4 regions of the Superficieibacter sp. HKU1 genome follow, and region 4 is predicted to be linked to each of the others. Evidence: predicted binding sites of a transcription regulator. Region 4 holds the regulator's gene; each other region holds the start of a gene.
What was found. The regulator PurR, encoded in region 4, represses purine synthesis genes. The targets are predictions, from matches to a motif close to CANGCAAACGTTTGCNTG.
Positions count from the first base shown of each region.

Region 1: purH (bifunctional phosphoribosylaminoimidazolecarboxamide formyltransferase/IMP cyclohydrolase) is a predicted target of PurR. The motif match lies at 1,660-1,677, and genes of this name have one in related genera.
Region 2: purE (5-(carboxyamino)imidazole ribonucleotide mutase) is a predicted target of PurR. The motif match lies at 1,580-1,597, and genes of this name have one in related genera.
Region 3: gcvT (glycine cleavage system aminomethyltransferase GcvT) is a predicted target of PurR. The motif match lies at 5,411-5,428, and genes of this name have one in related genera.

Region 1 covers NZ_CP119754.1:4,501,761-4,509,696, forward strand. Annotated here, with positions in the region: rRNA gene P0H77_RS21445 (16S ribosomal RNA) at 1-1,224, opposite strand, end outside; gene purH (bifunctional phosphoribosylaminoimidazolecarboxamide formyltransferase/IMP cyclohydrolase) at 1,785-3,374, shown strand; gene purD (phosphoribosylamine--glycine ligase) at 3,390-4,682, shown strand; gene P0H77_RS21460 (DUF1481 domain-containing protein) at 4,764-5,462, opposite strand; gene hupA (nucleoid-associated protein HU-alpha) at 5,469-5,741, opposite strand; gene P0H77_RS21470 (YjaG family protein) at 5,928-6,518, opposite strand; gene nfi (deoxyribonuclease V) at 6,561-7,232, opposite strand; gene hemE (uroporphyrinogen decarboxylase) at 7,242-7,936, opposite strand, start outside.
Region 2 covers NZ_CP119754.1:1,357,022-1,364,957, forward strand. Annotated here, with positions in the region: gene purK (5-(carboxyamino)imidazole ribonucleotide synthase) at 1-1,003, opposite strand, end outside; gene purE (5-(carboxyamino)imidazole ribonucleotide mutase) at 1,000-1,509, opposite strand; gene P0H77_RS06515 (hypothetical protein) at 1,626-2,465, opposite strand; gene lpxH (UDP-2,3-diacylglucosamine diphosphatase) at 2,582-3,307, opposite strand; gene ppiB (peptidylprolyl isomerase B) at 3,311-3,805, opposite strand; gene cysS (cysteine--tRNA ligase) at 3,982-5,367, shown strand; gene P0H77_RS06535 (metal-dependent hydrolase) at 5,524-6,048, opposite strand; gene malI (Mal regulon transcriptional regulator MalI) at 6,139-7,155, opposite strand; gene P0H77_RS06545 (PTS transporter subunit EIIC) at 7,216-7,936, opposite strand, start outside.
Region 3 covers NZ_CP119754.1:3,760,434-3,768,369, reverse strand. Annotated here, with positions in the region: gene P0H77_RS17850 (5-formyltetrahydrofolate cyclo-ligase) at 1-23, opposite strand, end outside; RNA gene ssrS (6S RNA) at 39-222, opposite strand; gene zapA (cell division protein ZapA) at 264-593, opposite strand; gene P0H77_RS17835 (YecA family protein) at 762-1,340, shown strand; gene pepP (Xaa-Pro aminopeptidase) at 1,362-2,678, shown strand; gene ubiH (2-octaprenyl-6-methoxyphenyl hydroxylase) at 2,675-3,841, shown strand; gene ubiI (FAD-dependent 2-octaprenylphenol hydroxylase) at 3,895-5,097, shown strand; gene gcvT (glycine cleavage system aminomethyltransferase GcvT) at 5,474-6,568, shown strand; gene gcvH (glycine cleavage system protein GcvH) at 6,591-6,980, shown strand; gene gcvP (aminomethyl-transferring glycine dehydrogenase) at 7,163-7,936, shown strand, end outside.
Region 4 covers NZ_CP119754.1:2,465,503-2,473,438, forward strand. Annotated here, with positions in the region: gene P0H77_RS11790 (MFS transporter) at 1-660, opposite strand, end outside; gene P0H77_RS11795 (YnhF family membrane protein) at 826-915, opposite strand; gene purR (HTH-type transcriptional repressor PurR) at 1,213-2,238, shown strand; gene punR (DNA-binding transcriptional activator PunR) at 2,240-3,169, opposite strand; gene punC (purine nucleoside transporter PunC) at 3,282-4,478, shown strand; gene cfa (cyclopropane fatty acyl phospholipid synthase) at 4,766-5,914, shown strand; gene P0H77_RS11820 (riboflavin synthase subunit alpha) at 5,950-6,588, opposite strand; gene mdtK (MdtK family multidrug efflux MATE transporter) at 6,821-7,936, shown strand, end outside.

The sequences.
Region 1 (7,936 bases), 2.0 Mb from region 4:
AGCCCTGGTCGTAAGGGCCATGATGACTTGACGTCATCCCCACCTTCCTCCAGTTTATCACTGGCAGTCTCCTTTGAGTTCCCGGCCGGACCGCTGGCAACAAAGGATAAGGGTTGCGCTCGTTGCGGGACTTAACCCAACATTTCACAACACGAGCTGACGACAGCCATGCAGCACCTGTCTCACGGTTCCCGAAGGCACAAATCCATCTCTGGATTCTTCCGTGGATGTCAAGACCAGGTAAGGTTCTTCGCGTTGCATCGAATTAAACCACATGCTCCACCGCTTGTGCGGGCCCCCGTCAATTCATTTGAGTTTTAACCTTGCGGCCGTACTCCCCAGGCGGTCGACTTAACGCGTTAGCTCCGGAAGCCACGCCTCAAGGGCACAACCTCCAAGTCGACATCGTTTACGGCGTGGACTACCAGGGTATCTAATCCTGTTTGCTCCCCACGCTTTCGCACCTGAGCGTCAGTCTTTGTCCAGGGGGCCGCCTTCGCCACCGGTATTCCTCCAGATCTCTACGCATTTCACCGCTACACCTGGAATTCTACCCCCCTCTACAAGACTCCAGTCTGACAGTTTCGAATGCAGTTCCCGGGTTGAGCCCGGGGATTTCACATCCGACTTGTCAGACCGCCTGCGTGCGCTTTACGCCCAGTAATTCCGATTAACGCTTGCACCCTCCGTATTACCGCGGCTGCTGGCACGGAGTTAGCCGGTGCTTCTTCTGCGGGTAACGTCAATCAACGTGGTTATTAACCACATCGCCTTCCTCCCCGCTGAAAGTACTTTACAACCCGAAGGCCTTCTTCATACACGCGGCATGGCTGCATCAGGCTTGCGCCCATTGTGCAATATTCCCCACTGCTGCCTCCCGTAGGAGTCTGGACCGTGTCTCAGTTCCAGTGTGGCTGGTCATCCTCTCAGACCAGCTAGGGATCGTCGCCTTGGTGAGCCGTTACCCCACCAACCAGCTAATCCCATCTGGGCACATCCGATGGCAAGAGGCCCGAAGGTCCCCCTCTTTGGTCCGAAGACGTTATGCGGTATTAGCTACCGTTTCCAGTAGTTATCCCCCTCCATCAGGCAGTTTCCCAGACATTACTCACCCGTCCGCCACTCGTCAGCGAAGCAGCAAGCTGCTTCCTGTTACCGTTCGACTTGCATGTGTTAGGCCTGCCGCCAGCGTTCAATCTGAGCCATGATCAAACTCTTCAATTTAAGTTTGATGCTCAAAGAATTAAACTTCGTAATGAATTACGTGTTCACTCTGAGACTTGGTATTTCTTTTTGCCTTTCGGCATTTAAGAATCCGTATCTTCGAGTGCCCACACAGATTGTCTGATAAATTGTTAAAGAGCAGTTGCGACGCGGCTTACAGCTCACCGTCGCGAGGTGGCGTATATTACGCTTTCCTCTTTCAGAGTCAACCCTGAATTTCAGGATTTTTCTCTTCAACCGGCCCGGCTGTTTGTGTGAAGTGATTCACATCCGCCGTGTCGATGGAGGCGCATTATAGGGAGTTCTCGAGCGCCCGCAACTGTTAAATTGCAGAAAAATGACTGACTGCTGCATTCCCCAGCAAAACCCCCACTTATACCCATTTACACACAGAATTATCCACAGATCGTCAAAAGACCGAAAATTCGCGAGCGTTGCGCAAACGTTTTCGTTACAATGCTCGCGCAAAATGAAGGATGCCCCGCCTGGGGCGTTAGCTGAGTTTTTACGAGAAAATTCATCTAACGCTCTCTGTAATTTGCAAATCCAGGGGATTTACCATGCAACAACGTCGTCCAGTCCGCCGCGCTCTGCTCAGTGTTTCTGATAAAGCCGGTATCGTCGAATTCGCCCAGGCACTTTCTGCTCGCGGAGTAGAGCTATTGTCTACAGGGGGCACTGCCCGGCTGTTAGCAGAGAAAGGTCTGCCGGTGACTGAAGTTTCCGATTACACCGGTTTCCCGGAAATGATGGATGGACGCGTGAAGACCCTGCATCCAAAAGTACACGGTGGTATTCTTGGCCGTCGCGGTCAGGATGATGGCATTATGGAAAAACACGGGATCGCGCCTATTGATATGGTGGTTGTTAACCTCTATCCGTTTGCCGAGACCGTTGCTCGTGAGGGTTGTTCACTGGAAGACGCCGTAGAGAATATTGATATCGGCGGCCCGACCATGGTGCGCTCCGCTGCCAAGAACCATAAAGATGTCGCTATTGTGGTGAAGAGCAGCGACTACGACACCATTATTAATGAGATGGACAGTAATGAAGGTTCATTGACCCTCAATACCCGTTTCGACCTCGCTATTAAAGCCTTCGAACACACCGCCGCCTACGACAGCATGATTGCCAATTACTTCGGCAGTATGGTTCCGGCCTATCACGGCGACAATAAAGAAGCTTCAGGCCGTTTCCCGCGCACCCTGAATCTGAACTTCATTAAGAAGCAGGATATGCGCTACGGTGAGAATAGCCACCAGCAGGCCGCTTTCTATATAGAAGAGAATGTCAAAGAAGCTTCCGTAGCCACTGCACAACAAGTACAGGGCAAGGCGCTGTCATATAACAACATCGCTGATACCGATGCGGCGCTGGAGTGCGTGAAAGAATTCAACGAGCCTGCTTGTGTCATCGTTAAGCACGCCAACCCATGCGGCGTGGCCGTCAGCACCTCTCTTCTGGATGCCTACGATCGCGCATACAAAACCGACCCGACCTCTGCATTCGGCGGCATTATCGCGTTCAACCGTGAGCTGGACGCCGAAACGGCGCAGGCCATCATCTCCCGTCAGTTTGTAGAAGTGATCATTGCCCCTTCGGCAAGCGACGAAGCGCTGAAAATCACCGCCGCCAAACAGAACGTGCGCGTCCTGACCTGCGGTCAGTGGGCGGAGCGCGTGGCAGGCCTGGATTTTAAACGCGTGAACGGCGGCCTGCTGGTACAGGATCGGGATCTGGGCATGGTGACGGAAGGCGAACTACGTGTGGTCACCCAACGTCAGCCAACCGAACAAGAATTGCGTGATGCGCTGTTCTGCTGGAAGGTGGCGAAGTTTGTTAAATCTAATGCCATTGTTTACGCTAAAGAGAAGATGACCATCGGCATCGGCGCGGGCCAGATGAGCCGCGTTTACTCTGCGAAAATCGCCGGAATTAAAGCTGCTGATGAAGGCCTGGAAGTGAAAGGTTCCGCGATGGCCTCCGATGCCTTCTTCCCGTTCCGCGATGGTATTGATGCCGCTGCTGCCGTGGGCGTGAGCTGCGTGATCCAGCCTGGCGGCTCTATCCGTGATGAAGAAGTGATTGCCGCCGCCGATGAACACGGCATTGCGATGATCTTTACCGATATGCGCCATTTCCGCCATTAATCCACGGAGTAGAAGATGAAAGTATTAGTCATTGGTAACGGCGGACGCGAGCACGCGCTGGCGTGGAAAGCGGCACAGTCGCCGCTGGTTGAAACCGTATTCGTTGCGCCGGGCAATGCGGGCACGGCGCTTGAGCCGGTACTGCAAAATGTTGCCGTCAGCGCGACAGATATTCCTGAACTGCTGAATTTCGCGCAAAACGAGAAGATCGATCTGACTATCGTTGGCCCGGAAGCGCCGCTGGTGATCGGCGTGGTCGATGCCTTCCGCGCCGCGGGTCTGAAGATCTTTGGCCCAACCGAAGGGGCCGCCCAACTGGAAGGCTCCAAAGCCTTTACTAAGGATTTCCTCGCCCGCCATGCTATCCCGACGGCGGAATATCAAAACTTCACCGACGTTGAGCCTGCGCTGGCGTATCTGCGTGAAAAAGGCGCGCCGATCGTGATTAAAGCTGACGGTCTGGCGGCAGGGAAAGGCGTCATCGTCGCGATGACGCTTGACGACGCGGAGGCCGCCGTACACGACATGCTGGCAGGCAACGCCTTTGGCGACGCCGGTCACCGGATTGTGATCGAAGAATTCCTTGACGGCGAAGAAGCCAGCTTCATCGTGATGGTTGATGGCGAGCACGTGTTGCCGATGGCCACCAGCCAGGATCACAAGCGCGTGGGCGATGGCGATACTGGTCCAAACACCGGCGGCATGGGTGCCTATTCCCCTGCGCCAGTGGTGAACAGCGATGTTCACCAGCGCACCATGGAACGGATCATCTGGCCAACGGTGAAAGGCATGGCGGCGGAAGGCAACACCTACACCGGCTTCCTGTACGCCGGGCTGATGATCGACAAGCAGGGCAACCCAAAAGTTATCGAATTTAACTGTCGCTTTGGCGATCCGGAAACCCAGCCGATCATGCTGCGCATGAAGTCCGATCTGGTGGAACTCTGTCTCGCCGCCTGCGAAGGCAAGCTGGATGAGAAAACGTCAGAGTGGGATGAACGCGCAGCGCTGGGCGTAGTGATCGCGGCGGGTGGCTATCCGGGTGATTATCGAACCGGCGATGTGATCCACGGTCTGCCGCTGGAAGAAGTGGCCGACGGTAAAGTTTTCCATGCAGGAACGAAGCTTGCGGATAACGATCAGGTTCTGACCAGCGGCGGACGCGTACTGTGCGTTACCGCACTGGGCCATACCGTCGCAGAAGCCCAGAAACAAGCGTACAAGCTGATGTCAGATATTCACTGGGACGGCAGTTTCAGCCGTCAGGATATTGGCTATCGGGCGATTGCACGCGAGCAGAAGCTCTAATCCTCCCTCAACATCCCCTTTCCCGTCCGGCGAGGGGATGCTCTTCCGGGAGGTCAGTAGAGTGCTCACCTCTCCCGCCTGTCAGAAATCATCTTCTTTCGGCTGCCACGTACAGAAATCTTCGTTCGCCACCAGCAGTAGCTGAGAGCCTTCCGGCGCTTCCAGCCACGCCACGCTCACCTCGACGGATGAATGGCTCTGGCGGCGCTCAATATGGCTTAGCGCCCGCGCGTCAAAGTCTGGCTTGATCGTCTTGCCTGCGCAGGTGGTAATGGTGTGGTTCTGATGCCAGCGTCCCTGATACAGCACGACCCGTCCCTCACGCAGCGCATCGCTGGTCTGGCGAATTTGCTGAGCGCGATAGCGATACAGCTCAATGCGGTCGCTGGAGAGTTGCTGCTTCTCGCCGTTCACTTCATGCTGCATAAAGCTGAGTTCACCGCGATCGTCAAAACGCACCCGGATATGTTCGGGGGGTTTAGCATAAATATTGAGTTCGATCAGTGCGAGGGTATCGCCCTGCCAGCGGTATTCACTGGTGGAGGTCGTCCCGTTATGCCACGGGCTAAATACGGAGAGGAGGTGAACCTCCCCGTCGGTATCTTTGCGCCATATCCGCACCGCGCCCCGATCGTCAGCATAGCCGCTGGCGGTGAACGGAGGCAGGGACGAATGATGGCCGCAGGCCGACAGCAACAGTACGCCCGCCAGCGTCACTACCCGACGCCAGACAGACAAAAGGGGCGAGAACGCCCCTTCGTTAAAACTGTTCGCTGTCACGCAATATTACTTAACTGCGTCTTTCAGAGCTTTACCAGAGACAAACGCCGGCACGTTAGCTGCGGCAATTTTGATCTCTTTACCGGTCTGCGGGTTGCGGCCAGTACGCTCAGCGCGGTGGTTTACCTTGAAGGTACCGAAACCAACCAGTTGTACAGCATCACCTTCTTTCAGAGACTCAGTAATAGCAGCCAGGGTGGATTCCAGAGCAGATTTTGCCTGTGCCTTAGACAGATCAGCCTTGTCCGCAATTACATCAATCAGTTGAGTCTTGTTCATAAGTTATCCTTACAATGTGTTTATCGCTTGCTAAGCATCGAGTGCGATGGAAATGCCTGAAAAGCACTCTCCTGCATACACGCACCGATAGCCACTTTTTTTCGCCCTCCAAATGTAGACCAGACGGGGGGCTAATGGGAAGCCTCCAGGCATGACAAATCAGGCGTTAAATCACGTTTTATTGTCTCATTGCTGCAAATTTATACCGATATTGCTCTCACCCGCCTCTCGCAGGTCCGCGCGCAGCCCTTTTATCAGCTCAATGTCGCGTTCTTCGCAGTCGGCCAGAAGACGGAAAATCTCCCACTGAATGTCCCATTCCTGTTCAACCGCCGGGTTCACTCTCAGTTCTTCATCGGTCATTTCCCGGCCAGCCTGAGACATTTCCAGCATTGCAACGGTGGTAATTGAAGCCTTGCTGACCTCAATGGCATGTTCCAGCGTTTCGCCGCTCAGACGGGAATGAATAAGTTCGCTCAGGGCAACACAGGCATCAATCGCCGGATAGACGCCGTAAACATCATAGTCGTCTGCTACCGGGATCGCCTCTTCCAGCTTCTCCAGCTGGCTGTCGAAATTCACCTTCGCATCTTTTACCGTCAGCGTTTCCCATATCAGGTCGACAATACGGCGGTAAAGCTGCGGGTCGGCAAACCCGGTCTGCTGGCAGAACATGGCGTAGTTAGGGTACATACGCTCGCACAGACAGGCCATGAACGTGGTGTGCTGCCAGCTTTCCAGCTTCTCCAGCCGCAGATGGATCGGGTTTTGTAGCATGATGAGATCTCAAATTCGGAAATTAGCCGCAGTTTACCTGAATCAGCCGTTAATTTCCTGCCATCGCACAAAAGCAGTACGCCGTGATGCGACCGCATCTGCCCAGCGGGTGGGCTCCGGCAGGCGGTAGCCCTTCATACAGCGCTGTACCCACGCCAGGGCGGTATCCGTGCTGACACGGTGCCCGGTTGCCACAAACAGCGGATTACAACGCGCCTTACTGCGCCACACCCAGGCAAGCTGTTCGCCTTTGTCCATCAGCGGAGCCAGCGCGCCCGGTTCGTCGGCGAGCGGCTCGAATTTGCCGCACAGCCGTTTTTTGGCCACGCCAATCGTCGGCACATCCACCAGCAGGCCAAAGTGGCTGGCGACACCCAGACGGCGCGGATGCGAGATGCCGTGGCCGTCGACAAACAGCAAATCGGGCTTCTGCGACAGCATCTCCCACGCCGCCATGAGCGCGGGATACTCGCGAAACGAGAGAAAACCGGGAATGTACGGCATGGTGGTCGGGATGCGTGCAATCTGATGTTCAACCAGCTCCAGCGAAGGATATTTCAACAGCACCATTGCTGCCCGCGTCACTTCACCGCCCTGCTCAAATCCCACATCCGCCCCGGCGATCAGCTGAGGCGGATCCCTGTCCAGGCGATCCTCGCGGATCACCGACGAGGCCAGTTCAAATTGTTGAGCGCGTAGCGACGCAAGATCCATAACGACTCCTTACAAATGGTAAGGCGCAGAGAGACGATGAACCGCCTCGACAAATACGCCTGCATGTTCCGGTGGCACATCCTGATGGATGCCGTGACCAAGATTGAAGACGTGGCCTTCACCCTGGCCGAAACCTGCAAGTATAGTCGCCACTTCCTCTTCGATGCGTTCAGGCGCGGCATAAAGCATTGACGGGTCCATATTACCCTGTAGCGCGACTTTATCGCCGACCCGTCGACGCGCGTCGGCGATGTCGGTAGTCCAGTCGAGGCCCAGCGCGTCGCAGCCGGTTTCCGCGATAGCTTCCAGCCACTGACCGCCTCCCTTGGTAAAAAGCGTTACCGGCACGCGACGACCGTCGTTTTCACGCAGCAGGCCGTCAACGATTTTATGCATGTAATAAAGCGAAAACTGCTGATAATCGCGTCCGGTCAGCACGCCGCCCCAGGTATCAAAAATCATCACCGACTGCGCGCCCGCGCGAATTTGCGCGTTCAGGTACAGCGTGACGCTTTTCGCCAGCTTATCCAGCAGCGTATGCAGCGTGTGCGGTTCGGCATACATCATCTTTTTGATAACGGTAAAAGCCTTGCTGCTGCCGCCTTCCACCATGTAGGTCGCCAGCGTCCACGGGCTGCCGGAGAAGCCGATTAACGGAACGTCGCCTTTCAGCTCGCGGCGAATCGTACGCACGGCGTTCATCA
Region 2 (7,936 bases), 1.1 Mb from region 4:
ACGCTTCCAGGGTAGCGCTGAGGCGATCCGTATCGCTATCATTAAGATTAAGATGCCCTACCTTACGGCCCGGGCGCACCTCTTTGTCGTACCAGTGCAGATGGACCAGCGGCAGCTTCAGCCAGGCGTAATTCAGATCGGTGCCAATCAAATTCACCATCACCGACGGACTATTAATCACCGGCTGCGGTAGCGGCAGATCGGTGATCGCCCGTAAGTGCAGTTCGAACTGACTGATGGACGCGCCGTTCTGCGTCCAGTGGCCGCTGTTGTGCACGCGCGGAGCCAGTTCGTTGATCAGCAACCCGCCTGGCGTAACAAAACATTCCATCGCCATCACGCCGACATAATTCAGTTCGTGAAGGATGGCGGAAAGCATGGTTTCCGCCTGCGCCTGCTGCTCAGCATTCGCGCGGGGAAACGCCACGCTGGTGCGTAAAATACCGTCCTGATGCAGGTTATGCGTCAGCGGATAAAACACCGTGGCCCCGTCGTGCCCGCGGGCGCCGACCAGCGACACTTCGCCGCTAAAGTTAATGCCCTGCTCAACGATGCATTCGCCGTAGCAATCATCCGGTAACTGTGCCGTCTCTGCCGCGCGTAAACGCCACTGCCCGCGCCCATCATAACCGCCGACCCGGCGCTTAACGATTGCCAGCTCGCCGAGACGGGCAAAAACCTCCGGCCATTCGTCGCGATTCGCCAGCAGCTGCCACGGCGCGGTCGCCAGACCAAGTTTATCGAACAGCTGTTTTTGCGTCAGGCGGTCGGCGATAACCGGAAACACGTCGCGATTCACAAACGCCGGATGACGCGCCAGTTCGCGGGTCAGGGCGGTCTCCGGCCAGCGTTCGATTTCAGCGGTGATCACGCTTTGCGCGAACGGCACCGCCTCCGGCTCGGCATCCAGCCCGACCGGCCATACCGCGATGCCCAGCGGCTCACCGGCCTGACGCAGCATGCGGCCAAGCTGACCGTTGCCCAGAATACAAACCTGCTTCATGCCGCACCCCGCGGGTCCGGATTCTCCAGCACCTCGTCGGTCTGCGCCTTACGCCACTCGACCAGACGCTGATGCAGTTCGGCATCATGCTGCGCAAGAATTTGCGCCGCCAGCAGAGCCGCATTCGCTGCGCCTGCTTTACCAATCGCCAGCGTACCCACCGGAATGCCGCGCGGCATCTGGACAATCGAGTAGAGGCTGTCGACGCCGCTTAATGCCGCGCTCTGTACCGGCACACCCAGCACCGGCACCAGCGTTTTTGCCGCGATCATCCCCGGCAGGTGCGCCGCACCGCCCGCGCCCGCAATAATCACCTGATAGCCGTTCTCCTCTGCGCTTTCGGCAAAGCTAAACAGCTTATCGGGGGTGCGGTGGGCGGAGACAACTTCAACATGGTGCGGGACATTGAGCATTTCGAAGATTTCGGCGGCGAACTGCATGGTAGCCCAGTCGCTTTTGGACCCCATCACGATGGCGACACGCGCCGGGTTATTGCGGGAAGACATGCGTCTGAAAACTCCTGTGGGTGTGCTGCACAGACTGCTAAGGCCACAAAGAATAGCATGGAAAAACGGCAAGGAAAACGGTTGCGTCGTGATGGCAAGGCGTATCGTTATGGATGTCAGCCTGCACCAGACAAGTATATTGTATCGCTTACTTCAGCTATCCCTGCTTTCTCACGCATCGCCGTCATGACGGTAAGAAAGTCTTCCTCGGTTATTTCATTTCCCTGTTCAATAATTATTGAATAATCATCGAAGCCTATTTTAAATCGTTTGTCAGGCAGAATGTGCAAGGTCAACTCAAGTTCTTTGTAAAGAAGAACGTTAAAGTGGCGAGGGGTAACAGAAAAAGAGTCCGCGTGGAAGAAACTATCGGTGAGCGGAATACTATAGGTATCAGAAAAGAATGTTGGTGTGATGATGAGTTTTCCAGAATCAAATCCAAGCGATATTTTATTACGCAAGCGAATTATATTCACCAAAATAATAAATCCAATGGGCGCAGCGAAAAACCCGAGGATACTGGTGGGCGTGAAAAAATTGACCACGCCAAAACTGAAGAGGGTACAACCACCGATGAACGGTGTTTTCGTGGCATAGCAACACTGGGTGGTAACCTGCGGGCTACTGGCCGAACCTTTCCACTCCGTCAGGTTACGGAAACGCAGCTGCGCGTTTCTGCGCAGGAGTCCGTATAGCATTAGCGTGCTAAAAGGCAACATCACAATACCTGCAATCAGGAGTACCACAAAGGAGGTTTTGCGAAAGCGGGGCATCGCTGCTACCGCAACGAGCGATGTGATAAAAACAGTGTTTAAAAGGTAGCTGAATAAAACAAGTAGATAAAATGATGAGCCATAGTAGGCGTAAACAGGATAGTAATTGGCGGCAATATAAACGATAAAAACAAAAATAGCGCAAATAAGATAACCAAGTGTAAACGCTGAATTCTCTCGCACGATCGCACCTCCTTATGCAATAAGTAAAAGCATACGCTTTTCATACGACGAGCGAAAGCGATAATAGAGAGAGACTTTTTCTATTACATCGTAATAAGCCGATTTTAAAAGCGAGATTAGCTAAAAGGGAAGTGGATTAACTCAACGCCCTCCGGCGTCACTTTTACCATCGATCCTTCACAGTGCCAGGCACCTAACACCACGCGACACGCAGGCTCATCATTCGCCGTAAGGTGATGAACGGCGGGGCGATGCGTATGACCGTGGATCATCCACTGTACGCGATGGCGTTCCATCGCCTTGACCACCGCCTGCGGATTAACGTCCATGATCTCCAGCGATTTGGTGGAGTTTGCCGCCTTGCTGTTGGCGCGCATTTTCGCGGCGATCCGCTGGCGCACAAACAGAGGAAGGGCCAGAAACAGTTTTTGCAGCCAGGGCTGGTGAACTTTGGCCCGAAACGCCAGATAGCCCGCGTCGTCGGTACACAGCGTGTCGCCGTGCAGGATCAACACCTTGCGGCCATACAGATTGAGGACTTTTTCTTCCGCCAGCAGGATCATGCCGCTTTCGCGGGCAAAGCGCTTGCCGAGCAGGAAATCGCGGTTGCCGTGAATGAAATAGCAGGGTACGCCGGAATCAACCAGTGGTTTGATCGCCGCGGCGATTTCGCGATGCAGCGGCACCGGGTCGTCATCGCCAATCCACGCTTCAAACAGATCGCCGAGAATATAAAGCGCGTCGGCTTCGCGGGCATCACCTGCTAAAAAACGCAGAAAACCGGCGGTGATCGCCGGTTCTTCGGTACATAAGTGCAGATCTGCGATAAAAAGTGTTGCCACCAATTACTCGCTAACGTCCACGCTTTCAATGATCACGTCTTCTTTCGGCACGTCCTGATGCATACCGCTGCGGCCAGTGGAGACGCCTTTGATTTTCTCAACCACGTCCATGCCTTCAACCACTTCAGCAAAGACACAGTAGCCCCAGCCCTGCAGGCTTTCGCCGGAGAAGTTCAGGAAGTCGTTATCCGCGACGTTAATAAAGAACTGAGCCGTTGCAGAGTGCGGAGCCTGAGTACGGGCCATCGCCAGCGTGCCACGGGTGTTTTTCAGACCGTTGTTGGCTTCGTTTTTGATCGCTTCTTTGGTTTCTTTCTGACGCATACCAGGTTCAAAACCGCCACCCTGAATCATAAAACCGTTGATTACACGGTGGAAAATGGTGTTGTTATAGAAACCTTCGCGGCAGTAGTCCAGGAAATTTTTAACTGTTTCAGGCGCTTTGTCATCAAAGGTTTTGATTACGATATCGCCGTGATTAGTGTGGAATGTAACCATTTTTGCATCCTGTTCCGTTATAGTAGTGCGTTGACCCGACAGCGGGTCACAGCCAGAGGCATGTTATAGCATAAGCGAGGGGTTCGATCATCCCGCAAAGTGTGCTGCTTCATCGCCAAATTATAGGTATCATACGGCCTTTACGATCCATACACGTCTACTACATGGAATCTTCGATGTTAAAAATTTTTAATACTCTGACGCGCCAAAAAGAGGAATTTAAACCTATTCATGCCGGGGAAGTGGGCATGTACGTGTGTGGTATCACCGTTTACGATCTCTGTCACATCGGCCATGGACGTACGTTTGTCGCTTTCGACGTGGTCGCACGCTATCTGCGTTTTTTAGGTTTTAAGCTGAAATACGTGCGTAACATCACCGATATTGACGACAAAATCATCAAACGCGCTAATGAAAACGGCGAGAGTTTTGTCGCGCTCGTTGACCGGATGGTGAAGGAAATGCACACCGATTTCGACGCGCTGAATATCCTGCGCCCGGACAGCGAACCGCGCGCCACCCAGCATATTCACGAAATCATTGAAATCGTCGAGCGCCTGATCCAGCGCGGCCACGCTTACGTGGCGGATAACGGCGACGTCATGTTCTCCGTCGAAACCGATGCGGATTACGGCAAGCTGTCGCGTCAGGATCTGGATCAGCTCCAGGCGGGCGCACGCGTTGAAATCGCTGACGTAAAGCGTAATCCGATGGACTTCGTGCTGTGGAAAATGTCCAAACCGGGTGAGCCAAGCTGGACCTCGCCGTGGGGCGAAGGGCGTCCGGGCTGGCACATCGAGTGCTCGGCGATGAACTGCAAGCAGCTGGGGTCGCATTTTGATATCCACGGCGGTGGGTCGGATCTGATGTTCCCGCATCATGAAAATGAAATCGCTCAGTCGACCTGCGCCCATGACGGCGAATACGTTAACTACTGGATGCACTCCGGGATGGTGATGGTTGACCGCGAGAAGATGTCGAAATCGCTCGGCAACTTCTTTACCGTGCGCGACGTGCTGAAGTATTACGACGCCGAAACCGTGCGTTACTTCCTGATGTCCGGCCACTACCGTAGCCAGCTTAACTACAGCGAAGAGAACCTCAAGCAGGCGCGTTCGGCGCTGGAGCGCCTGTATACTGCGCTGCGCGGAACGGACGCATCGGTTGCCGCCGCAGGTGGCGAGGCGTTTGAAGCGCGCTTTGTCGAGGCGATGAACGACGATTTCAACACGCCGGAAGCCTACTCGGTGCTGTTTGATATGGCGCGCGATGTTAACCGTCTGAAAACGGAAGATGCTCAGGCCGCCAACGCCCTGGCTGCGCATCTGCGTAAGCTCTCCGCCGTGCTGGGCCTGCTTGAGCAGGATCCGGACGCTTTCCTGAAAAGCGGCGCGCAGGCTGACGATGGTGAAGTCGCGGAAATCGAAGCCCTGATTCAACAGCGTCTGGATGCCCGTAAAGCGAAAGACTGGGCGGCGGCAGATGCGGCGCGCGATCGCCTTAATGAGATGGGTATCGTGCTGGAAGACGGTCCGCAGGGAACCACTTGGCGTCGTAAATAAGTCCGGGGGACACATGCCGGATGGCGACGCTGGCGCGTCTTATCCGGCCTACAAAAGTCAACACACCGCCTTCAGCGCACGAATACTGTAGGCCGGGTAAGGCGAAGCCGTCACCCGGCATTTACACCGCAACAGGCAGGCTTACACCACCCCTCGTTACCGTCTGCGCCACCACCACAGCCCCCCTGCCAGCACCACACCCGGCAACCACACCCACATCAACTCTGACACAATAACCTGATGTCCGTAAGGCGTGGTATAGCGTGACAGCGCGAACGGCGCGACCTTAATCACCTGCCACGGTGCGAAAAAGCGTTCATCTGACCACGGCCACAGCCAGCCGACGCCTTTACCGCCGGTAGTGACCGAATCCAGCAAGCTATGCGACAGCAGCGATACGGTGAGAAATAACCAGCAGCGCACCAGTCCGGCCTTAAACCATCGTCGCCCGGCCAGCACGCAGAGCAGCGGCACCACAAAAGCAAAAAGCAGGGAATGGGTAAAGCCGCGGTGACCGAACACATTGCCGTAAGCAACGCCGAAGTGAAAAGAAAGGACATCTGCATCCGGCAGCATAGCGAGTACCACCCCGGCGAACAGCAGACGCGGCGGGATAATGCGTAACCCCAGTCCAGCGCCCAGACACAGAGGAACGGCGGCATGAGTAATGATGGTTGGCATAACGGCTTATCCGCAACGTGATAATCTGCCCGTTATACGTCTGTCAGACGGAGATGTACAGGAGGCGCGCTGGACATCACTCTGAAAATCTCAGGCCGACTCGCGCACCACCAGTTGCCCGGAAAGCGTAACGCGCTGATTAAGCAGCTCCGGCTCGTTGATTTTACGGATCATCAGCGTTGCGGCCTGGCGTCCCGACTCTTCGCTGGCAGAGGAAACATAGGTAAAGGAGGGCGAGGTCAGATTTACATGCAGCATATCTTCAAATCCCAGCAGCGCCACCTGCTGTGTCAGAAACACATCTTTACCTACCGTGCGTCCGACCTGATGAATACCGTTTATACAACCGATAATGGCGTCCGGCGAATGGCAGAGCAGGGCAGTGATGGTGTTGTTATTTTCCAGTAAATGTCGGGTGGCATTACTGACGGCGCGGGTGTCTTCGCTACAGGCGGCAACCGCTTCATCGCGATACACCATCCCGCTTTGCGTCAATGCGCTGCGAAAACCCAATAGCCGTTGTTGGCGAATGCGATCGTTCTCTTTGCCGCCAACATACGCGATGCTGCGATGCCCGCGCTCAATCAGGTAGCGCGTGGCGAGCGTGGCCGCCTGACGGTTGTCGCGCATCACCAGATTGCACTCTTCCTCCAGTAGCGACTGCGACACCACCACCAGCGGCAGCGGACAATGGCGGATTTGCGAGGGCAGTTTTGCTGAAATCGTGTCAGACGAGAGATAGATAACGCCCGCCACACCCTGTTGTTTAAAAGAGAGCAGACAGCGTTCCAGATGCTCGCCGTCGTTGAGCGGCTGACCGAGAAACACCATAAACCCCTGCTTCTCCAGCTCCTGCACGATGCTGGCCATCACTTTGATCGAGTAGCTGTCGCTGAAGTCACGCAGAATAAGGCCGATCAGATTCGAGCGGTTTGCGCGCAGGTTGGCCGCCGCCACGTTATGCACGTAGCCCAGCTTGTTGATGGCGACGTGGACCTTTTCGATCGTCGCGCTGGAAATTTTCCCTTTCTGACGCAGCACCAGAGAAACGGTGGAAACAGAGACGCCTGCTTCTCGTGCGACATCAATAATACTGACCTTCTTCAAGTCTGCTCCCTGAAATCAGCTGCCAGGCCTCCTGAAACGGCTCAGGAGGCGAGGCTATCATCATTTGCCCATCATCGACGACATCGTTTGTGCGATAAATTGCGCGCGAGCACCAAAAATAATCTGCACGCCCTTATCACCGACGTAGACCACACCGCGCGCGCCTATGCCGTTAAGCCCGTCTTTATCAACCATATCGCCTTTCGCCACTTCCAGGCGCAGGCGGGTAATACAGGCTCCGACAGAATTGATATTCTGCTCGCCGCCAATCAGACCGATAATTTCCGAGGCCAGCTCTTCGTCTGTTTTTGCGCTGGCATCCGCGGTGACTTCCGTACGTCCCGGCGTTTTAACATCAAAGCGGCGGATCACAAAGCGGAAGGTGAAGTAATAGATCAGCGCCATCGGCACCCCAACGATAATCGCATTGAGGAAGTTGGTCTGATAACCGTTAAACGAGGGCAGTATACCAAACGAGATGTAGTCGATAAGCCCGGCAGAGAACGATTTTGCGATGTGCGCATGGAGTAAATACATGCACATATACGAAAGACCGGCCATGATGGCGTTAAACACATACAACACCGGCGCGACAAAAATAAAGGTAAATTCGACCGGCTCGGTGATCCCGGTCAAAAAGCAGGTTAAGCCCGCGGAGAACAGGATACCCGCCGCGATTTTTTTGTTGCGGGTATGCGCCTCCTGATACATCGCCAGACAGGCGGCGGGCAGGGCAAACAGCATCAGCGGGAACTCACCCTGCATAAATTTACCGGCGTTC
Region 3 (7,936 bases), 1.3 Mb from region 4:
GACGTAACGGTAAGTTCAGTCATGGTAGTAAAAGAAGGGGAATCTCCGAGATGCCGCCGCAGGCTGTAACCCTTGAACCCTTGGTTCAAGGTGAATGTGTCGTCACAGTTTTAAGGCTTCTCGGACGAACCGAGCATGCTCACCAACCGTGGAGCGCCACATTCTGTTGGTATGAAATATCGGCTCAGGGGACTGGCCCGCTTGCAAACATCTCAGAGAAATTTTGTCTTCACGATAACTCTACCATAGCTAATCGCAAAGTGTTATTCAAACTTTGGCCCCGATCTTTCGGATATGCGACCTTGCTCAAGTAATGCCTGTTCAATGGTCTGTTGCAGCATCCGAATACGTTGCTCCATGCTGGCAGCGTAGTCGCGGGTTTTTGCCTTTTCCTGAGTTAACTCATAGCTGATGTTCAACGCGGCGATGAAAACCAGCTGCTCAGTATTTGTGACTCTAGTGCGTTCTTTCAGATCTTGCAACCGCTGATTCAGATCGTCCGCAGCCTGATTCAGGGCATCCCTTTGTTCAGGCGGGCAATTCACGCGTAGTGAACGGCCAAAAATATGGATATCGACGGGTTGTGCAGACATGCCACCTTCCTGCTGAATTGACTGCGCGGCCTTCGTACCCGAATCCGGGGCTGGCGAAGGGGCGACACTATAGCTACCCTGGCGTGCAGATACAAGCCCTTTTCTGGTATCACCAGGGTCCAAAGTGGTAGCATAACATGAATCTTCCCCCAACGATGACGAATGCGCATGTCTATAAAGAATGAAATGCCTGGTTACAACGATGTGAACCAGTTACTGAACCAACAGGGAGCAGGATTAACCCCGGCAGAAATGCATGGTTTGATTAGCGGGATCCTTTGTGGCGGCACCACGGACACGTCATGGCAGCCGCTGTTGCACGATCTTACTAACGAAGGTCTGGCGTTCGGCCATGAGTTAGCGCAGGCGCTGCGTAGCATGCACTCCGCCACCAGTGATTCGCTGGAAGACGACGGTTTTCAGTTCCAGCTTTATCTTCCGGAAGGGGATGAGGTCAGCGTTTTCGACCGTGCTGATGCGCTGTCGGGCTGGGTAAACCATTTCCTGCTGGGGCTGGGCGTGACGCAGCCGAAGCTGGATAAAGTCCCTGGTGAAACCGGTGAGGCGATTGACGATCTGCGCAATATTGCTCAGCTTGGCTACGATCTGGAAGAAGATCAGGAAGAGCTGGAAATGTCGCTTGAAGAGATTATTGAATACGTCCGCGTTGCTGCGCTGTTGTGCCACGATACCTTCACACGCCAGCAGCCGACCGCGCCGGAAGTGCGCAAACCGACCTTACATTAAGAAAATACTCATGGAGGTATCATGACTCAGCAGGAGTTTCACCGTCGTCGCCAGGCACTTCTGGCCCAGATGCAACCGGGCAGCGCGGCGCTGATCTTTGCCGCGCCGGAAGCCACGCGCAGCGCGGATACCGAGTATCCGTATCGCCAGAGCAGCGACTTCTGGTACTTCACCGGTTTCAATGAGCCGGAAGCCGTGCTGGTGCTGATTAAAAGTGATGATACCCACAACCACAGCGTATTGTTTAACCGCCTGCGCGATCTGACGGCGGAGATCTGGTTTGGCCGCCGTCTCGGTCAGGACGCCGCCCCGGAAAAATTGGGCGTCGACAGGGCGCTGGCGTTTAGCGAAATCAATGCGCAGCTTTATCAATTACTTAACGGTCTGGACACCGTCTGGCACGCCCAGGGCGAGTATGCGTATGCTGACCAAATCGTCTTTAACGCGCTGGAAAAACTGCGTAAAGGCTCGCGGCAGAATCTCTCCGCGCCTGGCAACATTGCCGACTGGCGTCCACTGGTGCATGAGATGCGCCTGTTCAAATCGGCGGAAGAAATTGACGTGCTGCGCCGCGCCGGGGAGATCACCGCGCTGGCGCATATTCGGGCGATGCAACAATGCCGTCCGGGCATGTTTGAATATCAACTGGAAGGGGAAATTCACCACGAATTTACGCGCCACGGCGCGCGTTACCCGTCGTATAACACCATTGTCGGCGGCGGCGAAAACGGCTGCATCCTGCACTACACCGAAAACGAAAGCGAACTGCGCGACGGCGATCTGGTGCTGATCGACGCGGGCTGCGAATACCGGGGCTATGCGGGCGATATTACGCGCACCTTCCCGGTGAACGGCAAATTTTCCCCGGCGCAGCGTGAAATCTACGACATCGTGCTTGCGTCGCTGGAAACCGCGCTCAAACTTTATCGGCCGGGAACCACCATTCAGGAGGTGACCACCGAGGTCGTGCGCATCATGATCGCTGGTCTGGTGAAGCTCGGCATTTTGCAGGGTGAGGTGGAAGAACTTATCGCCAGCAACGCCCATCGCCCGTTCTTTATGCACGGTCTGAGCCACTGGCTGGGGCTGGACGTTCACGATGTCGGTGCCTACGGCGTTGATCGTTCGCGGGTGCTGGAACCCGGCATGGTGCTGACCGTCGAGCCGGGGCTTTATGTCGCGCCGGATGCCGATGTGCCGCCGCAGTATCGCGGGATTGGCATTCGCATTGAAGATGACATCGTGATCACCGCGTCGGGCAATGAAAATCTCACCGATCGCGTAGTGAAAAAAGCCGACGATATCGAAGCCTTAATGGCGGCGGCGCGCGAACAATGAGCGTGATTATTGTAGGCGGCGGCATGACCGGCGCAACGCTGGCGCTGGCGATATCACACTTAACTCAGGGAGCGCTGGCGATCCATCTGATCGAGGCGGTCGCGCCTGACGCGGCGGCCCATCCGGGCTTTGACGCGCGAGCCATCGCGCTGGCCGCAGGAACCTGTGAGCAGCTGGCGCGTATCGGCGTCTGGCAGGCCATTGCCCGCAGCGCTACGCCGATTAACACGGTCCACGTCAGCGATCGCGGTCATGCGGGCGCGGTCATGCTGGACGCCAGCGATTATGCGATTCCGGCGCTAGGACAGGTGGTGGAACTTCATGACGTTGGTCAGCATCTGTTTGCGCTCCTGCGTAAAGCGCCCGGCGTAACGCTGCACTGTCCTGCGAGCGTGGTCAGCCTGGCGCGCTGTCAGGATGATGTCAGCGTTACGCTGGATAACGGTGACACGCTGACAGGACGTCTGCTGGTGGCCGCTGATGGTTCACGCTCGGCGCTCGGCGCGCAGTGCGGTATTCAGTGGCAACAACAGCCGTATCAGCAGATAGCGGTGATTGCCAACGTCACCACCGCGCTTGCTCATCAGGGGCGTGCCTTTGAGCGTTTTACGCCAGACGGCCCCCTCGCCATGTTGCCAATGTCTGCCGGGCGCAGCTCGCTGGTCTGGTGCCATCCTCTCGACCGCCGCGACGAAGTCATGTCGTGGACCGACGCGCAATTTTGTGACGAATTACAGCGCGCCTTTGGCTGGCGGCTGGGGCGTATTACGCATGCCGGGCAGCGGGCGGCCTATCCGCTTGCGCTCACCACCGCTTCCGCGTCTATTTCGCATCGGCTGGCGCTGGTGGGCAACGCCGCGCAAACGCTGCACCCCATTGCCGGTCAGGGCTTTAACCTTGGCCTGCGCGATGTGATGAGTCTGGCGGAGACGCTGGCGCAGGCAGACGATCCCGGCAGCTATGCTACGCTCAGTCGCTATCGCGACCGCCGCAGCGCGGATAAAGCTGCCACCATCGGTGTCACCGACGGGCTGGTGCATCTGTTTGCTAACCGTTGGTTTCCGTTGATTGCCGGACGTAACGTGGGACTGATGGCGATGGAAGGCTGCTCTGTGGCCCGTAACGCGCTGGCCCGCCGCACGCTGGGCTGGGTAACGCGCTAAGCTATCTCATTCAAACCATCTCGCCTGCCGAATCAGGCTTCAGGAGTAGAACTGTGCAAAGTGTTGACGTAGCGATTGTTGGCGGGGGAATGGTCGGGCTGGCGATTGCCTGCGGTCTTCAGGGCAGCGGCCTGCGCGTGGCCGTACTGGAACAAAAAACGGTCCAAAAACCAGAGATGGACGCGCCCCATGCGCTACGCGTATCGGCCATTAACGCGGCCAGCGAAAAGCTGCTGACCCATCTTGGGGTATGGTCTTCTGTTATCGAACAGCGTGTCAGCTGCTATCACGGCATGGAAGTGTGGGAAAAGGACAGCTTCGGGCATATCAGTTTTGACGATCGCAGCATGGGCCATACTCATCTGGGTCATATTATTGAGAATGACGTCATTCATTACGCGCTGTGGCAAAAAGCGCAGCAGTGTCAGGACGTAACGTTAATCGCTCCGGCTGAGTTGCAGCAGGTAGCGTGGGGCGAGAACGAGGTCTTCCTGAATCTGAAAGATGGCAGCATGATGACTGCCCGGCTGGTCGTGGGAGCGGACGGCGCTCACTCCTGGCTGCGCGACAAAGCCGATATCCCGCTGACCTTCTGGGACTATAACCATCATGCGCTGGTCGCGACCATCCGTACCGCCGAGCCGCATCAGGGCGTGGCGCGTCAGGTCTTTCACGGCGAGGGCATCCTGGCGTTCCTGCCGCTTAGCGATCCGCACCTGTGTTCTATCGTCTGGTCGCTGGCCCCTGACGAGGCCGCGCGGATGCAGCAGGCTGAAGACACCGCGTTTAATCAGGCATTAACGGTTGCTTTTGATCATCGTCTGGGGCTGTGCAACGTGGAGAGCGAACGCCAGGTTTTCCCGTTAACCGGCCGCTACGCGCGCCAGTTTGCTGCGCACCGTCTGGCGCTGGTTGGCGATGCTGCCCATACCATTCATCCGCTGGCCGGGCAGGGCGTTAACCTTGGTTTTATGGATGCGGCGGAACTGATCGGTGAACTGCGCCGTCTTAATCAGCAGGGTAAAGATATCGGGCAGTACATGTATTTACGCCGCTTTGAACGCAGTCGTAAGCACAGCGCCGCGCTGATGCTTGCCGGGATGCAGGGATTTCGCGAACTCTTCGCCGGGCATAATCCGGCGAAAAAGTTCCTGCGCGATATTGGCCTGAAAATCGCCGACACGCTACCCGGCGTGAAACCGCAACTCATCCGTCAGGCGATGGGAGTAAACGATCTCCCTGACTGGTTACGTTAACTGGGTCACACTTTTCTTCCCGGCCTCAGCGCCGGGATTTTTTACCTCGTTTGAGAAATTCTAATTTCACTCATCTTTTCGCATTACTTTTTGTAATGTCATCAATTGTGCTCTAAGAAATTTTTGCCAGTTTTCCCAATTTAAATATTGCTAAATTCGTTGTTGAGCCGTCGATATATGCTTTTTTTCGCGTCGTTGCGCATTTAGCCAGTCAAAAATTCTGCTGCGGTTTCTGCGCATTTTGGTCATAAGCTAATGTGATGACCTTCTTTAGCTTATGGTTTACGCCAGGGTTCGGTGGTAAGTTCAGACCAAAGAGAACGTTTGCGTCGCCACTGTTTCGCTGGCGAAACCCGGCTGATTTGACGAGGAAAAGATGGCTCAACAGACTCCGTTATACGAACAACACACCCAGTGCGGCGCACGAATGGTGGATTTTCACGGCTGGATGATGCCGCTGCATTACGGCTCCCAGATTGATGAGCACCACGCGGTGCGTACCGACGCCGGTATGTTTGACGTCTCGCATATGACTATCGTCGATCTTCGCGGTAACCGTACCCGGGAGTTTTTACGCTATCTGCTGGCTAACGACGTCGCAAAACTGACGAAACCCGGTAAGGCGCTTTACTCAGGCATGCTCAATGCATCCGGCGGTGTGATTGACGACCTTATCGTCTATTACTTCACGGAAGAGTTCTTCCGCCTGGTCGTTAACTCCGCCACCCGTGAAAAAGACCTTGCCTGGATCACCCAGCACGCCGAATCTTACGCCATCGACATCACCGTGCGCGACGATCTGTCCCTGATTGCGGTCCAGGGGCCAAATGCACAGGCGAAAGCGGCCACGCTGTTTACTGAAGAACAGCGCCAGGCAGTAGCGGGTATGAAACCGTTCTTTGGCGTACAGGCGGGCGATTTGTTTATCGCGACCACCGGCTATACCGGCGAAGCGGGTTATGAAATTGCGCTGCCCAATGAGCAGGCGGCGGATTTCTGGCAGGCGCTGGTCGATGCGGGGGTTAAACCCTGCGGCCTGGGCGCGCGCGACACGCTGCGTCTTGAAGCGGGCATGAACCTCTACGGTCAGGAAATGGACGAAGGCGTCTCTCCGCTGGCGGCAAATATGGGCTGGACTATCGCCTGGGAACCCGCCGATCGCGATTTTATTGGCCGCGACGCGCTTGAATTGCAGCGTGAAAGAGGCACCGAACAGCTGGTCGGCCTGATGATGACCGAAAAAGGCGTGCTGCGTAATGAATTACCGGTGCGCTTTACCGATGCGCAGGGCAACCCGCAGGAAGGCGTTATCACCAGCGGCACTTTCTCGCCGACGCTGGGCTACAGCATTGCGCTGGCACGCGTTCCGGCAGGCATTGGCGATAAAGCGATTGTGCAAATCCGCAACCGGGAAATGCCGGTTAAGGTCACGAAACCTGTTTTTGTTCGTAACGGCAACGCCGTTGCGTAATGTACTTTCTGGAGAATGAGCGATGAGCAATGTACCTGCGGAACTGAAATACAGTAAAGAACACGAGTGGCTGCGCAAAGAGGCGGACGGTTCTTACACTGTCGGCATTACTGAACATGCGCAAGAGCTGCTGGGCGACATGGTGTTTGTCGATTTACCGGACGTGGGCACTACCGTCAGCGCTGGTGATGACTGCGCGGTGGCAGAGTCAGTGAAAGCCGCCTCCGACATTTATGCGCCGATCGGCGGTGAAATTGTGGCGGTAAACGACGCGCTGGGCGACTCCCCGGAACTGGTTAACAGCGAGCCTTATGCCGGCGGCTGGATTTTTAAAATCAAAGCCAGTGACGAAACCGAAATTGACGCGCTGCTGGATGCCACTGCCTATGAGGCACTGTTAGAAGACGAATAAGCCTTCATCGCCGGATACGAAGCCGAACCAGACGCATTCCGTAGGCCCGGTAAGCGTAGCGCCACCGGGCATCCGGCCAGAAGCCAGACCAGACACAATCCGTAGGCCCGGTAAGCGTAGCGCCACCGGGCATCCGGCCAAAAATAACCACCATTCACCGAATGTTTCAGGAACCCTCGCTCATGACCCAGACGTTAAGTCAGCTTGAAAACAGCGGCGCTTTCATTGAACGCCATATCGGACCGGATGCCACGCAACAGCAGGCTATGCTGAATGCCGTGGGTGCCGCGTCGCTGGACGCGCTGATCGGCCAGATTGTGCCAAAAGACATCCAGCTTGCCACCCCGCCGCAGGTGGGGGATGCCGCGACCGAACACGCCGCGCTGGCGGAACTCAGGGCCATTGCCCGCCGCAATAAGCGCTTCACGTCTTACATCGGCATGGGTTACACCAACGTTCAATTACCGCCGGTGATCCTGCGCAATATGCTGGAAAACCCTGGCTGGTACACCGCCTACACGCCATATCAGCCGGAGGTCTCTCAGGGCCGTCTGGAAGCGCTGCTCAACTTCCAGCAGGTGACGCTGGATCTGACCGGGCTGGAGATGGCGTCCGCCTCGCTGCTGGACGAAGCAACCGCCGCCGCAGAAGCGATGGCGATGGCAAAACGCATCAGCAAGCTGAAAAACGCCAACCGCTTCTTCGTGGCCGCCGATGTGCATCCGCAAACGCTGGACGTGGTGCGCACCCGTGCCGAAACCTTTGGTTTTGACGTGATTGTCGACGATGCCGACAAAGTGCTGGATCATCAGGATGTCTTTGGTGTGCTGCTGCAACAGGTCGGCACCACCGGGGAAATTCATGATTACAGCGCGCTGATTGGCGAACTGAAATCACGCAAAATCGTCGTCAGCGTGGCCGCGGATTTTATGGCGCTCGTGCTGCTGACCGCACCG
Region 4 (7,936 bases):
AAGCGTAAACATCGCGCCTGCCCCCAGCACGGTCGTCAGCAGTGCGCTAAGAACCTGCGGACGCAGCAGCACCGTCAGTTCCTGCCGCACGTTGGGCCGCTCCCCTGCACTGCCTTTTGGCAGCGAGAACCACAGGCTCGCCATGGCAATAACCCCCAGACCCGCCGTCGCAAGAAAGGACATCCGCCAGCCAATCGCTTCACCCAGCCAGGTGGCCGCCGGAACGCCGCCAATGTTGGCGATGGTGAGCCCCATAAACATGGTCGCCACCGCGCTGGCCTGTTTATGTTTTGGCACCACGCTTGCGGCAACCACCGATCCCAGACCAAAGAACGCGCCGTGGTTAAGGCTGGTGACAATACGGGAAAGCATCAGCGTGGTGTAATCGGGTGCAATCGCAGAAAGCACATTGCCGAGGGTAAAAATCGCCATCAGAAAGATTAGCGCGTTGCGCCGGGCGCGGTGGGAAAGCAGGAGCGTCATGATGGGAGCACCGACCATTACGCCAATCGCATAGGCGCTGATAAGCATACCCGCAGTGGGAATAGAAACATCGACCCCTTTGGCAATCGTGGGCAATAATCCCATCGGAGAAAACTCGGTGGTGCCAATACCAAACGCACCGATAGCCAGCGCCAGCAGGGGAAAATTAACTTTCATGAACAGACTCCGTTTTGGCCGACATCACCACGACACGACGCAAAGAAGCCAAAAGCATGACATCAATCACAAAAAAACGAAAGTGAGGCAAAATGCAAAAGAGTTTTGCTGAGAGGTGCAAAATCGCAAAAGCGGCGTGAGGGAGAAGACTCTCCCTCGGATGAATCAATGCAGAACGGCAACCAATGCGCTGGCAACAATCAACCCCAGCACAATAATGGTCGTTACCAGAGAAAACTTAAGATCGGCACTCATCAATTTTTACTCCTTGTTATGACCCTGTGAAAAGTGAGCTTGTTCATTTTTACACACTTAACGGCGAAAATCTTGCAGGATTTAGATTGATATACATTTTTTCTCTTTCCCTTTTCATCAGGATCGGCCAAAATTCCACGCTTAATTATAAGCGTACCAGCCATTGACCCCCACCTGACGTTCTGTGTCGATTTCCCGACCTAAGCAATGATCGCAAAATTGCGCCAGGGGTGTGTGAAGGCAAACGTTTACCCTCCTATTTGCAGGCGTTCAGGCCAGGGTCCGGAGTAAGATGTAATGGCAACAATTAAAGATGTCGCGAAACGCGCAAACGTTTCCACTACAACTGTGTCACACGTTATCAACAAAACCCGTTTTGTTGCTGAAGATACGCGTAATGCAGTGTGGGCGGCAATTAAAGAACTTCACTATTCTCCCAGCGCTGTTGCCCGCAGCCTGAAGGTTAATCACACCAAGTCGATTGGCCTGCTGGCGACCAGCAGTGAAGCGGCCTATTTTGCCGAAATTATTGAAGCGGTTGAAAAAAGCTGTTTCCAGAAAGGTTATACCCTGATCCTTGGCAATGCGTGGAACGATATTGAAAAGCAACGCGCTTATTTGTCGATGATGGCGCAAAAACGCGTCGATGGCCTACTGGTCATGTGCTCTGAATATCCTGAATCGCTATTAAGCATGCTGGAAGAATACCGTCACATTCCGATGGTAGTGATGGACTGGGGCGAATCAAAAGCGGACTTTACCGACTCGGTGATTGATAACGCGTTTAAAGGTGGCTATATGGCCGGGCGCTATCTGATCGAACGCGGCCATCGTGATATCGGTATTATTCCAGGTCCGCTGGAACGTAATACCGGGGCCGGGCGTCTGGCCGGGTTTATGAAAGCGATGGACGAAATTCAGGTCACGATCCCTGAACAGTGGATTGTCCAGGGGGATTTCGAACCGGAATCCGGCTATCAGGCGATGCAACAGATCCTCAATCAGTCCCAGCGCCCCACCGCCGTCTTCTGCGGTGGCGATATCATGGCGATGGGGGCATTATGTGCCGCCGATGAGATGGGCCTGCGCGTGCCGCAGGATATTTCGGTGATTGGTTACGATAACGTGCGCAATGCCCGTTTCTTTACGCCAGCGCTGACGACGATTCATCAGCCGAAAGATTCCCTCGGCGAAGCCGCGTTTAATATGCTGCTGGATCGCATTGTGAATAAGCGGGTTGAATCGAAGTCCATTGAGGTGCACCCCCGCCTGATTGAACGCCGCTCGGTAGCCGATGGTCCGTTCGTCGACTACCGCCGTTAAGTTAGCCTGCGGGAGCCGTTTCTTCCGGGTCCCGCAGCCACTCTTTGTTCAGCGTTTCGCTGTCTCCCAAATACTCCAGCAGCCATCCCAGCGCGGGCGAGATATCGCTCTGCTGCCAGGTTAAGCAGCAGGCCGCATCAGGAAACGGGTTCTCGAGGGCCAGCGCGACCCACTCGCCCGAATCTGTCCATGGCCGGGCAAAATGTGAAGGCACCATCGCCGCACAAAGACCCGCTGAGATACAGGTTGCCGATGACTCCCAGTCCGGCACCACGACGCGCTTTTGATTGTCCAGCAGCCACGTCGTGCGCTTTGGCAACGAGCGTGAGGTATCCTCGCGCACCAGTGAAGGCCAGTTACGTAGCTCATCGTCGCTTAACGGCCCCGGCTGTTTTGCGAGGGGATGGTCGCAGGAGACAACGCAGTTCCAGCTCAGCATTCCCATATCCCGAAACGCGTAGCGCCCACCGACCGGAATAGCCTGGGTTGCGCCGATGGCCAGTTCCACCCGCCCATCGGCCAGCGCATCCCACACACCGTTGAACACTTCCTGAAAAACAATCAGTTCGACGTCAGGAAAATGGCGATAGAAATCGACAATCATTTGCCGGGTACGTTCGGGCCTGACAATATTATCTACGGCAATGGGAAGCTGGCTGCGCCAGCCATTGGCAATTTGCTGACACTGCTGACGGGTGATCAGCATTTTTTTGATAACAGTGCGCCCTTCTTTTAAAAACCAGCTGCCGGCCGGGGTTAACTCTACATCGCGATGGCGCCGCTCAAATAGCGGCACCCCCAGCCACTCTTCCATCTGACGCACGGTATAACTGATTGCTGACGGAACACGATGCAGCTCCTGCGCCGCTGCGCTAAAGCTGCCGTTGCGGGCAACCGCATCAATGACTTCAAGAGAATATTCTGACCACATTTTCTGCCTGCAAATTTTTTGATGTCAATGTACAAATATTAGCGTTTCACAAGTCTTATTGCACTGCCTACACTCTTGCTCCTGTCACCTGCTTGTAAAAAAGAGAATGTATATGCAGCCTGGAAAAGGGTTTCTGGTCTGGCTGGCCGGACTCAGCGTGCTGGGATTTCTGGCCACCGATATGTATTTGCCCGCGTTCGCGGCGATTCAACACGATCTTAATACCCCGGCCGCCGCGGTCAGCGCCAGCCTGAGCTTATTTCTGGCCGGCTTCGCGCTGGCCCAGCTTATGTGGGGCCCCCTGTCGGATCGCTTCGGGCGGCGTCCCATTTTGCTTATCGGGCTGGCCATTTTCGCCGTAGGTTGCCTGGGTATGCTGTGGGTGCACGATGCCACGATGCTGCTGGCGCTGCGCTTTATACAGGCGACGGGCGTTTGCGCTGCCGCTGTGACCTGGCAGGCGATGGTGACTGACTATTATCCGGCTCAACGCGTTAACCGGATCTTCGCCACCATTATGCCGCTGGTGGGTCTCTCCCCCGCTCTGGCACCGTTGCTCGGCAGCTGGATCCTGACCCATTTTGACTGGCAGGCCATTTTTGCGACGTTATTTGCTATCACCCTGCTTCTGATGCTCCCGGCACTGCGTCTGAAATCCGTCGCGCATCAAAAAACGGATAGCGAAGAGAAGCTGACATTTGCCACGCTGCTGCGCTCACGGTTATATCTCGGTAATGTACTGATTTATGCCGCCTGTTCGGCCAGTTTCTTTGCCTGGCTCACCGGCTCGCCTTTTATCCTCAGTGAAATGGGCTACGGTCCGGCGGCGATTGGCCTGAGCTATGTCCCGCAGACCATTGCATTTCTGGCAGGAGGATATGGTTGTCGTGCGGCGCTGCAAAAATGGCAGGGAGAGCAGTTACTACCGTGGCTTCTGGGATTATACGCCTTCAGCGTGGTGGCAACCTGGCTGACGGGCCTCCTTGACGGCAGTTCGCTGACGGCGCTGTTAATCCCCTTCTGTGTGATGGCGATAGCCAACGGCGCGATTTACCCGATTGTGGTGGCACAGGCCCTGCGCCCTTTCCCTCAGGCGACCGGGCGTGCTGCTGCGTTACAGAATACCCTCCAGCTCGGCTTGTGCTTTCTGGCAAGCCTGGTGGTCTCGTGGCTGGTGGCAACGCCGCTTCTTACCACCACCAGCGTGATGCTGATCACGGTGCTGCTGGCGGGCGCAGGCTACTGGATGCAGCAGGTAGCAAGCCGCGCTGCTCAGCAAAAGATGGCGGCAAAAACCTGTCGGGCGTAGCCTTACAAACGACCCGTTAGTTAGGCTGCTAACATTTTTGTATTGAATCAGCGAGTTTAGCGTCCTATACTCGATTCTGTTGCCAAATTATTATAAAAGAGTGTTACTTAGCGGATGATGGATTTCATCCGTTTCTCCCATGGACGGCATTTCGGCAAGGGTCTTCTCCCTTCCTCTGTTTCTACGTCGGATAGCAGGCTTACGGATTTCCCGTAAGATTTCTCACAAACCAAAATAGCATCTACGCTGTTTTAAGGTTCTGATCACATACGCGTGATGGAGAAGCTATGAGTTCATCGTGTATAGAAGACGTTAGCATACCGAACGACGACTGGTATCGCATTACGAACGAGTTATTAAGCCGCGCAGGTATTGCTATTAATGGTACTGCTCCCTGTGATTTACGGGTTAAAAACCCGCATTTCTTTAAGCGAGTACTGCAGGAAGGGTCGCTCGGTTTAGGCGAAAGTTATATGGATGGCTGGTGGGAATGTGACCGGCTGGATATATTCTTTACCCGCGTTCTGCGCGCCGGACTGGATACTCAGCTACCGCACCACCTGAAAGATGTGCTTCGTGTCGCCGCCACCCGCCTGATTAACTTACAAAGTAAAAAGCGCGCCTGGATTGTCGGTAAAGAGCACTACGATCTGGGTAACGATCTGTTTACCCGCATGCTCGACCCGTATATGCAATATTCCTGCGGGTACTGGAAAGAAGCTGATAATCTGGCCGATGCCCAGCAGGCCAAGCTACAGCTTATTTGTGAAAAACTACAGCTTGAGCCAGGCATGCGCGTGCTGGATATCGGCTGCGGCTGGGGGGGGCTGGCGTCATGGATGGCGAAACACTATGACGTGAGCGTTACCGGGGTGACCATTTCTGCTGAGCAGCAAAAACTGGCTCAGGCCCGCTGCGCCGGGCTCGACGTGACCATCCTGCTTCAGGATTATCGCGACTTGCAGGATCAATTTGACCGGATCGTGTCCGTCGGCATGTTTGAACATGTAGGACCTAAAAACTATAAGACCTATTTTGATGTCGTGGATCGTAATCTGAAACCGGACGGCCTGTTTTTGTTACATACCATTGGGGCGAAAAAAACGGATAATAATGTCGATCCATGGATCAACAAATATATCTTCCCCAACGGCTGCCTGCCGTCAGTGCGCCATATTGCGATTGCCAGTGAACCCCATTTCATTATGGAAGACTGGCATAATTTTGGCGCCGATTATGACAAAACACTCATGGCCTGGTACGAACGTTTTGAAGCCTCATGGCCAGAAATTGCCGGTAATTATTCTGAACGCTTCAGGCGTATGTTCCGCTATTATCTGAATGCCTGCGCCGGAGCATTTCGTGCCCGGGATATCCAGCTCTGGCAGGTGGTTTTTTCGCGCGGCGTGGAGAATGGTTTACGCGTCGCCCGCTAACCTGTAAAAACCCCGGCCTGCCGGGGTTTTTAACATCACTCAGCCACGTTCTGTAATAGCGCCGCTTCCCGCGCGGCCAGTACCCGCTCAACCGTATCCACTACCGCCTGGGTTTGCGGGTCGATTTCAATATTAATTCGCTGCCCCAGTTTTTTCTGGCCGAGGGTGGTGCGCTGTAATGTTTCCGGGATTAGATGCACGCAGAAGCGGGTCGCAGTCACCTCTCCCACGGTTAAACTAATGCCATCGATACCGATGAATCCTTTATAGAGGATATATTTCATCAGCGTCGGGTCCTGCAATTTAAACCAGATCTGACGGTTATTTTCTGAGGTAAGAATTTTCGACACCTCAGCCGTGGTCATGATATGGCCCGACATTAAATGCCCACCAATTTCATCGCTAAATTTTGCCGCACGTTCAACGTTAACGATATCACCTGGCTGTAAATCACCAAGATTGGTGATGCGCAGCGTTTCTTTCATTAAATCAAAGCTAATATGATTACAGTTGATTTCTGTCACTGTCAGACAGCACCCGTTGTGCGCCACCGACGCGCCGGTTTCCAGCCCGTCAAGCATATCGTCGGGTAATGCCACGACGTGAGTACGGAAATTGGGTTTCTCATCAATGGACACAATTTTTGCAGTGCCCTGCACGATACCAGTAAACATGCTTTTAACTCCTGTATGCCATCAAGGCGGTCTGTTCCCCGCCATTCTGTCAGGCACAATAACAGGTGGAAAATAGGCTTGCCAGTCCAGACTGTGCGCTATCCACTTTTTCACTGGCTTAATAGATAATCCTCGTTACAATAGCAGCATAACCTCTTGTTAATTCTTTCCTGCTGCCTTTTATGGCGGCTTTTTTAGTCTCTCAAATAACAACAATACTAAAGGTGTTCACGTGCAGAAGTATCTCAACGAAGCGCGTCAGCTTCTGGCGCTGGCAATTCCGGTGATTATTGCGCAGGTTGCGCAAACGGCGATGGGTTTCGTCGATACGGTCATGGCGGGCGGCTACAGCGCCACCGATATGGCCGCCGTGGCTATCGGCACCTCCATCTGGCTGCCCGCCATTCTGTTTGGTCACGGTCTGTTGCTGGCTCTCACCCCCGTTATCGCCCAGCTTAACGGCTCCGGACGACGCGATCGCATCGCACATCAGGTGCGTCAGGGTTTCTGGCTGGCGGGCTTTGTCTCCGTGCTGGTAATGGTAGTGTTATGGAATGCCGGGCACATCATCCACGCCATGCATAACATCGATCCAGAACTGGCAGATAAAGCCGTTCGCTACCTGCGTGCGCTGCTGTTTGGCGCGCCTGGCTATCTGTTCTTTCAGGTTGCGCGTAACCAGTGCGATGGCCTGGCAAAAACCAAACCGGCGATGTTTATCGGTTTTTGCGGACTGCTGGTTAATATCCCGGTGAACTACATTTTTATCTACGGTCATTTCGGGATGCCGGAACTGGGCGGCGTTGGCTGTGGCGTGGCAACGGCTTCAGTTTACTGGGTGATGCTGCTGTGCATGCTCTCTTATATTAAGAATGCCGGTTCAATGCGCGATATTCGTAACACAATGCGTTTTAGCAAACCGGAATGGGCAACGATGCTACGTCTCGGACAACTGGGTTTACCCATTGCGCTGGCGCTGTTCTTCGAGGTGACGCTGTTTGCGGTCGTGGCTCTGCTGGTTTCTCCGCTGGGGATCGTGGATGTTGCCGGGCACCAGATTGCGCTGAACTTCAGCTCACTGATGTTTGTCCTGCCGCTGTCGCTGGGTGCGGCGGTGACGATTCGCGTGGGCTATCGCCTCGGACAGGGATCGACGCTGGAAGCACAAACTTCAGCGCGTACCGGTCTTGGCGTCGGCGTATGCATGGCTGTTCTGACCGCGATTTTTACGGTCTCACTGCGCGAGCATATCGCCCTGCTTTATAATAACAACCCTGAAGTAGTTACCCTGGCCGCGCACCTGATGCTGCTGGCTGCCATTTATCAAATCTCCGATTCTATTCAGGTG